Linked DNA regions of Variovorax sp. PBL-E5. The protein of the gene in region 1 interacts with the protein of each later gene in a pairwise test. Links are inferred from orthologs where the notes say so. Each region holds a gene or a part of one and is shown on either strand. Other genes may lie near its edges. The genes, in order: grpE and groL.

The links.
Region 2: the proteins of grpE (region 1) and groL interact in binary tests that used the Escherichia coli proteins (3 or more experiments, as listed by UniProt). The link is inferred for Variovorax sp. PBL-E5 from one-to-one orthologs.

What each region holds. Positions count from the first base shown.
Region 1 is NZ_LR594671.1:1,741,661-1,746,223, reverse strand. The notes cover bases 1,774-4,563. They hold grpE (nucleotide exchange factor GrpE), read left to right. Parts: upstream 1,774-2,778; coding sequence 2,779-3,348; downstream 3,349-4,563. Other genes in these bases: dnaK (molecular chaperone DnaK), read left to right, coding at 3,453-4,563; WDLP6_RS08525 (FKBP-type peptidyl-prolyl cis-trans isomerase), read left to right, coding at 2,168-2,518; WDLP6_RS08530 (winged helix-turn-helix transcriptional regulator), read left to right, coding at 1,783-2,118. Also shown: WDLP6_RS08540 (Bug family tripartite tricarboxylate transporter substrate binding protein), read left to right, coding at 1-623; asd (archaetidylserine decarboxylase), read left to right, coding at 754-1,605. UniProt on the Escherichia coli protein: Participates actively in the response to hyperosmotic and heat shock by preventing the aggregation of stress-denatured proteins, in association with DnaK and GrpE. It is the nucleotide exchange factor for DnaK and may function as a thermosensor.
Region 2 is NZ_LR594671.1:1,101,343-1,107,758, reverse strand. Bases 1,653-4,635 are described here. They hold groL (chaperonin GroEL), read left to right. Parts: upstream 1,653-2,309; coding sequence 2,310-3,962; downstream 3,963-4,635. Other genes in these bases: WDLP6_RS05315 (sensor histidine kinase), read right to left, coding at 4,128-4,635; WDLP6_RS05325 (co-chaperone GroES), read left to right, coding at 1,968-2,258; WDLP6_RS05330 (FadR/GntR family transcriptional regulator), read right to left, coding at 1,653-1,720. In the rest of the region: WDLP6_RS05335 (CynX/NimT family MFS transporter), read right to left, coding at 1-1,043; more of WDLP6_RS05330, read right to left, coding at 1,040-1,652; more of WDLP6_RS05315, read right to left, coding at 4,636-5,594; WDLP6_RS05310 (response regulator transcription factor), read right to left, coding at 5,591-6,316; WDLP6_RS05305 (cytochrome b/b6 domain-containing protein), read left to right, coding at 6,414-6,416.

The DNA.
Region 1 (4,563 bases):
TGATCGGCACCAACCCGGTCGTGCTGGTGGTGAGCAAGGACAGCCCCTACAAGACACTGAAGGACATCCTCGCCGCCAGCAAGGCCAAGCCGGGCGGGCTCTCGTCGGCGTCGGCAGGCACCGGCACCTCGCAGCATCTGGCGCTGGAGCTGATGGCCTACAAGTCGGGCGTCAAGTTCACGCACATCCCCTACAAGGGCAGCGGCCCGGCGATCCAGGACGCGATCGGCGGCCAGGTCGACATGATGTTCGACACCACCGTGGTCGCGGGTCCGCACATCCAGAGCGGCAAGCTGCGTGCCATCGCCGTCACCTCGGCCAAGCGGCTGGCCTCGATGCCCGACGTGCCGACGATCGCCGAATCTGGCGTGCCCGGGCTGGCCGATTTCGAGGTCGTCTCGTGGCAGGCGATCTTCGTGCCGGCCGGCACGCCGGCGCCGATCATCGACCGGTTGCACACCGAGATCCGCAAGATCCTCGCGCAGCCCGAGGTGCAGGAAAAGCTCAAGGGCTTCGGCATGGAGCCGGCCGACATGACGACGGCGCAGATCTCGGCCTTCCAGAAGGCCGAGGTCGAGAAGTGGGCGCAGGTGATCAAGGCCGCGAACATCAAGCCTGAATGATGTGGCCCCCACGCGCCGTCACTTCGTGTACTCGCTGCCCCCCGAGGGGGCCGCAGGCCGCCTTGGGGCGGCCCGGCGCCGGCCTGGGCATGGCCTCGATAGAATCGCCTTCCATTTTTGAGAAGCCTCTTTGTCCGACCGCCTCCCCGTCCTGCCCCAGTACCTGTTCCCCAAGCAGGCGCTGACCGCCTTCGCCGGCTGGGTCGCGGGCAAGGAGCGCGGCGCGGTCACGACCTGGATCATCCGCCGCTTCGTCGCCAAGTACGGCGTCGACATGGGCGAGGCGCTGGCCAGCGACGTCGCGAGCTACCAGACCTTCAACGAATTCTTCACCCGCGCCCTCAAGCCCGGCGCCCGGCCGATTGCGCAGGCCGACTTCGTGTCGCCGGTCGACGGCGCGATCAGCCAGTTCGGGCCGATCGAGGGCGACCAGATCTTCCAGGCCAAGGGCCACCGCTACACCACGACCGCCCTGGTCGGCGGCGATGCGGCGCTGGCCGCGCAGTTCGCGCACGGCAGCTTCGCCACGCTCTATCTCAGCCCCAGGGACTACCACCGCATCCACATGCCTTGCGATGGGCGGCTGGTGCGCATGGTCTACGTGCCGGGCGAGCTGTTCTCGGTCAACCCGATCACCGCGCGCGGCGTGCCCGGCCTGTTCGCGCGCAACGAGCGCGTGGTCTGCGTGTTCGAGACGGCACGCGGGCCTTTCGTGCTGGTGCTGGTGGGCGCGACCATCGTCGGCAGCATGGCGACGGTGTGGCACGGCGTGGTGAATCCGCCGCGCGGCGGCGAGGTGCGCGAATGGCGCTATGACGGCCAGCAGATCGTGCTGCGCCAGGGCGAGGAGATGGGCCGCTTCCTGCTCGGCTCGACGGTGGTGATGCTGTTTCCCGCGCCGCCCCTGCGCTTCGATCCGGACTGGTCGCCGGCACGTCCGGTGCGGCTCGGCGAGCCGATGGCCAGCTACCCGATCGCTTGAGGCCTTGATGCCACGGGCCGCAGCCGGCCTGCGTCCATAGCTATAAAACTTGTAGCACACCAGCTTCTGCGCTATAGTCGCCGGCCGGTCCGAACGGTCCGTCACCTTTCACAAAAGAAATGCGAAATGCGCGGCCACGACAGCGGCACCGCGCCGCCAGCCGAGGAGACGATGTCGATGAGCAGCAAGGAAACCGCAGCCGTCAGCCAGTTGCTCGCGCTGCTGGAAGCCCGCTACGCATTGCGTGTGCTCTGGGCGCTGCGCGACGGCCATGCGCAAACCTTCCGCCTGCTGCAGGACAGCGTCGGCGGCATCACGCCCAACACGCTCAACACCCGCATCAAGGAACTGCGCGAGGCCGGGCTGGTGAGCCATGCCAGCGACGGCTACTGCCTGACGCCGAGCGGGCAGGATCTGCTCAAGCGCCTGTCCGACCTGCAGGCCTTCGCCGGCAAGTGGCAGCAGAGCCAGATCAAGAAGACCGCGCCGCCGGTGGTCGGCCCGGGCCGTTAGTTAAACTGCCCGGCTCTTTCTTCTCCCATTCCGACACAAGGAGCGCTCCATGCCCACCACTCCCTCCGGCCTGCAATACGAAGACACGACCGTCGGCGACGGCGCCGAGGCCAAGGCCGGCCACCACGTGCATGTGCACTACACCGGCTGGCTCTACAACGACGGCGTGCAGGGCGCCAAGTTCGATTCGAGCCGCGATCGCAACGACCCCTTCGCCTTCTCGCTCGGCGCCGGCCAGGTCATCAAGGGCTGGGACGAGGGCGTGGCCGGCATGAAGATCGGCGGCAAGCGCACGCTGATCATTCCGGCAGAGCTGGGTTATGGCGCGCGCGGCGCGGGCGGCGTGATTCCGCCGAATGCGACCCTCAAGTTCGACGTCGAGCTCCTCGATAGCCACTGACGCTCGCCGCCAGGCTTGCCCACTTCGTGTGGCCGCCACCCCCCCGCCGGGGGCAACACCAGCGGCCCGGCAGAGCCGGTTCCGCGGTGTTTCCCGAAGGGAGACCCTGCCACGGCGGCGGTGCCCACGAAGGGGAAATCATGCTGCGCTGCGGTCGGAAAGGCCGCATTTTTTTGTCTTGAAAAGTGCGAGGGCGGCCCCACGTGGCACGCATCCTTCGTTTTTCATTGTTTTCCGGCGTGGCCGCCGGCTTTTGAAGCATGTCTGACCCGCAAAACCCACATCAGAATCCCGAATCCTTCCTGCAGGGCGAACCGAGCCCCGAAGAGCTGGAGGCCGCGCAGGCCGCCAACGAGGCCGACGCGCTGGCAGTGGCGACCGCCGAGCTGGCGGAGCTGAAGGCGAAGAATGCCGAGCTGGCGGACCAGTACCTGCGCGCGCAGGCCGATGTGCAGAACGCCCGCCGCCGCGCCGACGAGGAGGTGACCAAGGGCCGCAAGTTCGCGATCGAATCCTTCGCCGAAGGCCTGCTGCCGGTGCTGGACAGCCTGGAGGCCGGCCTGGCCGTCACCGACGCCACGCCCGAGCAGATCCGCGAGGGCGCCGAAGCGACCCTGCGCCAGCTCAAGAGCGCGCTGGAACGCAACAAGGTGATCGAGATCGCGCCGGCCGCCGGCAGCAAGTTCGATCCGCACCAGCACCAGGCGATCTCGGTGGTGCCCGCGCCGGGCCAGGAACCCAACACCGTCGCCAACGTGCTGCAGAAGGGCTACACCATCGCCGAGCGCGTGCTGCGCCCCGCGCTCGTGACCGTCAGCGCGCCGAACTGAATCACAAGCAACCCACAGGAAATCCCCGCTCTGTCCCTTGAATCGAGCCCGGTTATCCACAAGTTCACAACAACCTATTTTTCGCGTTCAGGAGCAACAACATCATGGCCAAAATCATCGGCATCGACCTCGGCACCACCAACTCGTGCGTGTCGATCATGGAAGGCAACACCACCCGCGTGATCGAGAACTCGGAAGGCGCGCGCACCACGCCCTCGATCGTCGCCTACCAGGAAGACGGCGAAGTGCTGGTCGGTGCCTCGGCCAAGCGCCAGGCGGTCACGAACCCCAAGAACACGATCTACGCGGTCAAGCGCCTGATCGGCCGCAAGTTCGAGGAAAAGGAAGTCCAGAAGGACATCGACCTGATGCCCTACAGCATCACCAAGGCCGACAACGGCGACGCCTGGGTCGAGGTGCGCGGCAAGAAGCTCGCGCCGCAGCAGATCAGCGCCGAGATCCTGCGCAAGATGAAGAAGACCGCCGAGGACTATCTCGGCGAGCCGGTCACCGAAGCGGTGATCACCGTGCCCGCGTACTTCAACGACAGCCAGCGCCAGGCCACCAAGGACGCCGGCCGCATCGCGGGCCTGGACGTCAAGCGCATCATCAACGAACCGACCGCAGCGGCGCTGGCCTTCGGCCTCGACAAGCAGGACAAGCGCGACCGCAAGATCGCCGTGTATGACCTCGGCGGCGGCACCTTCGACATCTCGATCATCGAGATCGCGGACGTCGACGGCGAGAAGCAGTTCGAAGTGCTGTCGACCAACGGCGACACCTTCCTGGGCGGCGAGGACTTCGACCAGCGCATCATCGACTACATCATTTCCGAGTTCAAGAAAGAGCAAGGCGTCGACCTCGGCAAGGACGTGCTCGCGCTGCAGCGCCTGAAGGAAGCCGCCGAGAAGGCCAAGATCGAGCTCTCCAACAGCGCCCAGACCGACATCAACCTGCCCTACGTGACGGCCGATGCCTCGGGTCCGAAGCACCTGAACATCAAGCTCACGCGCGCCAAGCTCGAGTCGCTGGTCGATGAACTCATCGAGCGCACCATCGCGCCCTGCCGCACCGCCATCAAGGATGCCGGCGTCAGCGTCAACGACATCAGCGACGTGATCCTGGTCGGCGGCATGACGCGCATGCCCAAGGTGCAGGACAAGGTCAAGGAATTCTTCGGCAAGGAACCGCGCAAGGACGTGAACCCCGACGAGG
Region 2 (6,416 bases), 640 kb from region 1 along the record:
ATCAGCGTGAGCGCCAGCGCGAACGAAGCGCCCTGCGCGATGCCGAGCAGCACCGCCCATCCCCAGACGCCGGACAACGGCGCGAAGAGACAGCCCAGCATCGCCGCGACCGTGAACACGGCGACGGCGGCCGCCATGCCGGACTGGTTGCGGCACCGGACCGCGATCGACGGCGCCACGAGGCAGGTGACCACCTGGACGATGACCGAGAGCGACACCACGTAACCGGCCGCGTCACCGGCCAGTCCGCGTTCGCGCAGGATCGGCGCGAGCCAACCCATGACGATATAGGCGAGCGAGGACTGCAGCCCCATGAACAGGGTCACCTGCCAGGCCAGCCGATCGCGCCACAGCCCGCGCACCGCATAGCCCGATTCGCTGGGCACCGGTCGCAGCGGCAGCGCCTGCGGCGCCCACAGCAGCGTGATGACCGCCGCCGGCACCGCCCACAACGCCAGCGCATGCGTCCAGCCGCCGCCCAGCGCGTGCGACAGCGGCACCGTGAGGCCGGCGGCGCTGGCGGCACCGCCGCACACCGCCATCGTGTACAGGCCCATCATGAGCGCTTCGTGGCGCGCGAAGTCGCGCTTGACCAGGCCCGAGAGCAGCACGTTGCTGACCGCAATGCCCGTGCCCGCGATCGCCGATGCGAGGAACAGCAGCGGGATGCTGCCGGCGCCGCGCAGCAGCGTGCCGACCAGGATCAACACCATGCAGCCCAGCAGCGTGCGCTCGGTCCCGGCGCGGCGTCCGAGCCAGGGCGCGAGCGGCGCGAACAGGCCCAGACAGATCACCGGCAGCGTCGTGAGAAAGCTGGCCGCCGTCGGCGACAGCCCGGTCGCCGCCATGATCTCGGGCAGCATCACCGACAGGCTGGAGAACACCGGCCGCAGGTTGAACGCGATCAGCACGACGCTCAGGCCCAGCAGCAATTGGCGGCTTCGGCTCCCGGCGGGCGTCGGGCGGGGCGGCGGAAGGTTGTCGGCTTCGACGTCGATCAGCAGGTCGGCGGCAGGGAGCGTGGCGAATGGGGTGGAGTTCATGGGGTGGCAGACGCAAGCGCCTTGGAGATGTGCGCCATGAAAGCGCGGACCGTGGCGGCAGCCCGTTCCGGGTCGCGGCTGGCAATGGCTTCGACGATGGCCCGGTGCGCGGCCTCGTCGGGTTCGGGCAGTTCGATGGCCGCGGTGGCGGCGATGGTTTCGCGGATGTAGCCCGTGACGAAGCGGCAGGTCTCCACCAGAGCCAGGTTGCCGGACATGCCGACGATGGCGAGATGAAAAGCCAGATCGCGATCGACGAAGCCAGCCGCGCCGCCGGCATCCTCGGCCCGGCCGCGCCGCTCGAGCAGGGTTCGAAGCTGCTGCAGGTCGCCGGCGGTATGGCGCAGCGCCGCGAGACGCGCCGCCTCGGCCTCGAGCGCACAACGCAGCTCGAACTGGTCGCGCAGGCTGGCGCGCCGCAGCTTCTGCAGGCTGGCCGACGCGTCCACATCCGAGCGCACATAGGTGCCCGATCCCTGGCGCACTTCGAGCAGCCCGCCCGACACCAGCGTCTTGACCGCCTCGCGCACCGTGCCGCGGCTCACGCCCAGCATCTGCGCGAGCTGGGGTTCGATGGGAATGCGGGTGCCGACGGCCCAGCGCCCGTTGGCGATCTCGGCGCGAATGCCGTCGGCGGCGGCGTTGGAGAGAGAAGCTCTGGGAGCGTGCTGGAGCATGGATGTGGAGCGGCCCGATTCAATCATCGAATCATTGGATGATTTTAGAACCTATCCAATGCCGAACGGTCCGCAGGGACTCACCGCCCGCATCGCGCGCATTCCGCCGAGCTTGAAAAGCGCCAAAACACCCTTATCATTAGCACTCGCTGAAGCAGAGTGCTAACAAGCACCTTCGCCCCAGTCGACGGAAGCCGGCGGTGACGCCAGCACCCAAACCCAACCAGTTTCTTATCCAGGAGATGCAATGAAACTTCGTCCTTTGGCCGATCGCGTGATCGTCAAGCGTGTTGACAGTGAAACCAAGACCGCCTCGGGCATCGTGATCCCCGACGCCGCCGCCGAGAAGCCCGATCAGGGCGAGGTGCTGGCCGTCGGTCCCGGCAAGAAAAACGACAAGGGCGAACTCGGCGCGATGAGCGTCAAGGTCGGCGACCGTGTCCTGTTCGGCAAGTACAGCGGCCAGACCGTCAAGGTCGACGGCGACGAACTGCTGGTCATGAAGGAAGAAGACCTCTTCGCGGTCGTCGAGAAGTAACTCGCTTCCACCCGCTCACTCAATCTCAACTGAATTCTTCGGAGAAATCTCATGGCAGCAAAAGACGTAGTCTTCGGCGGTGAAGCCCGCGCGCGCATGGTCGAGGGTGTCAACATCCTCGCCAACGCAGTCAAAGTGACCCTGGGCCCCAAGGGCCGCAACGTGGTGCTCGAACGTTCGTTCGGTGCCCCGACCGTGACCAAGGACGGCGTGTCCGTGGCCAAGGAAATCGAACTCAAGGACAAGCTGCAGAACATGGGCGCCCAGCTCGTGAAGGAAGTGGCTTCCAAGACTTCGGACAACGCCGGTGACGGCACCACCACCGCGACCGTGCTGGCCCAGGCCATCGTTCGCGAAGGCTTCAAGCTGGTCGCCGCCGGCATGAACCCGATGGACCTGAAGCGCGGCATCGACAAGGCGGTCACCGCCCTGGTCGAGCAGCTCAAGAAGGCATCCAAGGCCACCACGACCTCGAAGGAAATCGCGCAAGTCGGCTCGATCTCGGCCAACAGCGATGAAACCATCGGCAAGCTCATCGCCGACGCGATGGACAAGGTCGGCAAGGAAGGCGTGATCACCGTCGAAGACGGCAAGTCGCTCGAGAGCGAACTCGACGTCGTCGAAGGCATGCAGTTCGACCGCGGCTACCTGTCGCCCTACTTCATCAACAACCCCGAGAAGCAATCGGCGCTGCTCGAGAACCCGTTCGTGCTGCTGTTCGACAAGAAGATCAGCAACATCCGCGACCTGCTGCCGACGCTGGAACAAGTCGCCAAGGCCGGCCGTCCGCTCCTGATCGTTGCTGAAGAAGTCGAAGGCGAAGCCCTTGCTACTTTGGTCGTGAACACGATCCGCGGCATCCTGAAGGTCGTGGCCGTCAAGGCACCGGGCTTCGGCGACCGTCGCAAGGCCATGCTGGAAGACATCGCCATCCTGACGGGCGGCAAGGTCATCGCTGAAGAAGTGGGCCTGACGCTCGAGAAGGTGACGCTGGCCGACCTGGGCCAGGCCAAGCGCATCGAAGTGGGCAAGGAAAACACCATCATCATCGACGGCGCCGGCGCCGCTGGCGACATCGAAGCCCGCGTCAAGCAAGTGCGCGTGCAGATCGAGGAAGCCACCAGCGACTACGACCGCGAAAAGCTGCAAGAGCGCGTGGCCAAGCTGGCCGGCGGTGTGGCCGTGATCAAGGTCGGCGCTGCCACCGAAGTCGAAATGAAGGAAAAGAAGGCCCGCGTCGAAGACGCCCTGCACGCCACCCGCGCTGCAGTGGAAGAAGGCGTGGTCGCCGGCGGCGGCGTGGCGCTGCTGCGTGCCAAGCAAGCCGTGGGCGACAAGCTCAAGGGCGACAACGCTGACCAGGACGCCGGCATCAAGCTGGTGCTCAAGGCCATCGAAGCGCCGCTGCGCGAGATCGTCAACAACGCCGGCGGCGAAGCCAGCGTGGTGGTCAATGCCGTCTACGCCGGCAAGGGCAACTACGGCTTCAATGCCCAGAACGACACCTACGGCGACATGCTCGAGCTCGGCATCCTGGACCCGACCAAGGTGACCCGCACCGCGCTGCAGAACGCTGCCTCGGTCTCGTCGCTGCTGCTGACGACCGAAGCCATGGTCGCCGATGCGCCGAAGGAAGAGGCCGGTGCCGGCGGCGGCATGCCCGACATGGGTGGCATGGGTGGTATGGGCGGCATGGGCATGTAATTGCTCGCCCCCAGGCTGCGGCGCACTTCGTGTCGCCTACGCCTTCCCCCTACCGGGGGCGGTGCCTGCCGACCGGCTTAGCCGGATCGGTGGCACCTCACGAACAGAAAAAAGGTCGCCTTGGCGGCCTTTTTCTTTTTGGAGATCGGGTCGCTTCGGCGGTTTTTATTGCAGCTCGAAGGAGAAGACGGCGCCCTTGTCGGCGCGCTGCAGCAGGTGGATGTGGCTGCCATGCAGCTGCAGGATCTTCTGCACGATGACCAGGCCGAGGCCGCCGCTGCGCTCGGCGGTCGATGAAAAAACCGGTCGCGTGAAAAGGCCGGTGCGCAGTTCGCCGGGGATGCCGGGGCCGGTGTCGCTGATCTCGACGCCGACGCCGCCCTTGTCCTGGCGCAGCGCGACCACGATCTCGCCGCCCGCGGGCGTGTGACGGATCGCGTTGTCGAGCAGATTGGTCAGCACGCGCTCGATCATGCCGAGGTCGGCAGTGACGACGGGCAGGCCCGAAGGGATGTCGGCGACCAGCCGCTGCTGCCTGGCTTCGGCCGCCAGTTCGAATTTCTGGAACACGTCCTGCACGAGATCGGCCAGCGCGAAGCTTTCCTTCTCGGGCTTGACCACGCCGTACTCGAGGCGCGCGAGTTCGAACAGCTCCTGCGCCAGCCGCCCGACCTTGCGGCTCTGGCCCAGCGCGATTTCGAGATAGCGGCGCCGCTCGTCGGGGGCGAGCGAATCGGCCTTGAGCAGCAAGGTCTCGAGATAGCCGTGCAGCGAAGTGAGCGGCGTGCGCAGGTCGTGCGAGATGTTGGCGAACAATTCCCTGCGCTGCTGGTCCTGCGTGCGGAGCTCGCGCCATTGCTCGGCGATGCGCCGCGTCATCTGCGCGAAGGCCTGGCCCAGCGTGGCGATCTCGTCGCCGCCGCGGCTCGCCTGCGCGAGCACCGGCTCGGCGCCTTCGAGCGCGGCCACGCCTTCGCTCTCGAAGCGCTGCACCACGGCGGTCAGCGCGCGCAAGGGCCGCGTGATCAGATGGAAGGCCGCCAACCCCGCCAGCAAACCCAGCAGCGCGACCAGCGCGATCGACCAGAGCGTGGCGCGCAGCACGCTGCCGGCCGCGACGTTCGCGACCACGGCGTCGCGGTCCTCGCCGGACAGCACCACGTACACATAGCCCGCATCGTGCCCGTCGACCTGGAGCGGCGCCGCGCTGAAGACCTTGCGCACGCCGTCTCCGCGCGGATCGTCGCCCACGATCGGCAGCGGAGCGCCTTCCAGCAGGCGCCGTATCGGCGCCACGTCGACGCGCTCGCGCTTGAGATGGCCGGGCGGCGCGGCCTGCGCCACGATGCGGCCATCGGGCGCCAGCAGGTACACCTCGACGCTGGGGTTCACCGCCATCAGCTTGTCGAACAGGTCGCGCACCGCGGGCTCATTGAGGCCGCCGCGCTGCATCAGCTCCGAATTGCCGGCGATGTGGGCCGCAAGGCCGCTGGACAGGCGCTGCGTCACCTCCTGTTCGTGCCGGCCGCTGGCGGCCATCTGCAGCCAGGCCGACGCGCCGCAGCAAGCCAGCAACAGCACCGCGAACACCACGGACAGGCGTTGCGACAACGAAGCCGGGCGCAGCTTCATGGGCTCGCCTCGCTGCCCGCCGGCGCGGCCAGCTTGTAGCCGCGTCCCCAGACCGTGAGGATGCGGCGCGGCTCGGCCGGATCGGTCTCGACCTTGAGCCGCAGCCGGTTGATGTGCGTGTTCACCGTGTGCTCGTAGCCGTCATGCTGGTAGCCCCAGACCTGGTTGAGCAGATCGAGCCGCGAGAACACACGGCCGGGATGCCGGGCGAAGAAATAGAGCAGGTCGAATTCGCGCGGCGTGAGCTCGACGGGCTTGCCCTCGACCTGCACCTCCCGCGCAACCGGGTCGATGCAGAGCGCGTCGAGGTCGAGCCGGCCCGACTCCATGCGCGCGTTGCGCGCCATCGCCTCGGTGCGGCGCAGCAAGGCCCGCACGCGCGCCACCAGCTCCAGCACCGAGAAGGGCTTGGCCAGGTAGTCGTCGGCGCCCAGTTCCAGACCCAGGATGCGGTGCACTTCGCTGGAGCGCGCGCTGGTGATGATGATCGGCGTGTAGCGCGTCATTGCGCGCGCACGGCGGCAGATCTCGAGGCCGTCGATGCCGGGCAGCATCAGGTCGAGGATCAGCGCATCCCAGTTGCCGCGCTCGAGCTCGCGCAGGCCCGCATGCCCGTCGGCCGCATGTTCGACGGCGTAGCCCTCGTCGCGCAGGTGCATGCGCAGCAGCTCCGCGATGTGGGCATCGTCCTCGACGATCAGAACGCGTTTGACGGGATCCATGGCACGGATTGTCCCGCGATATCGCCGGCGCAGTTATCACGATTAATTGAACTCTTCGTGATGAAACGGCCACCGGATGCGCCCAACAATGCGCCCCATG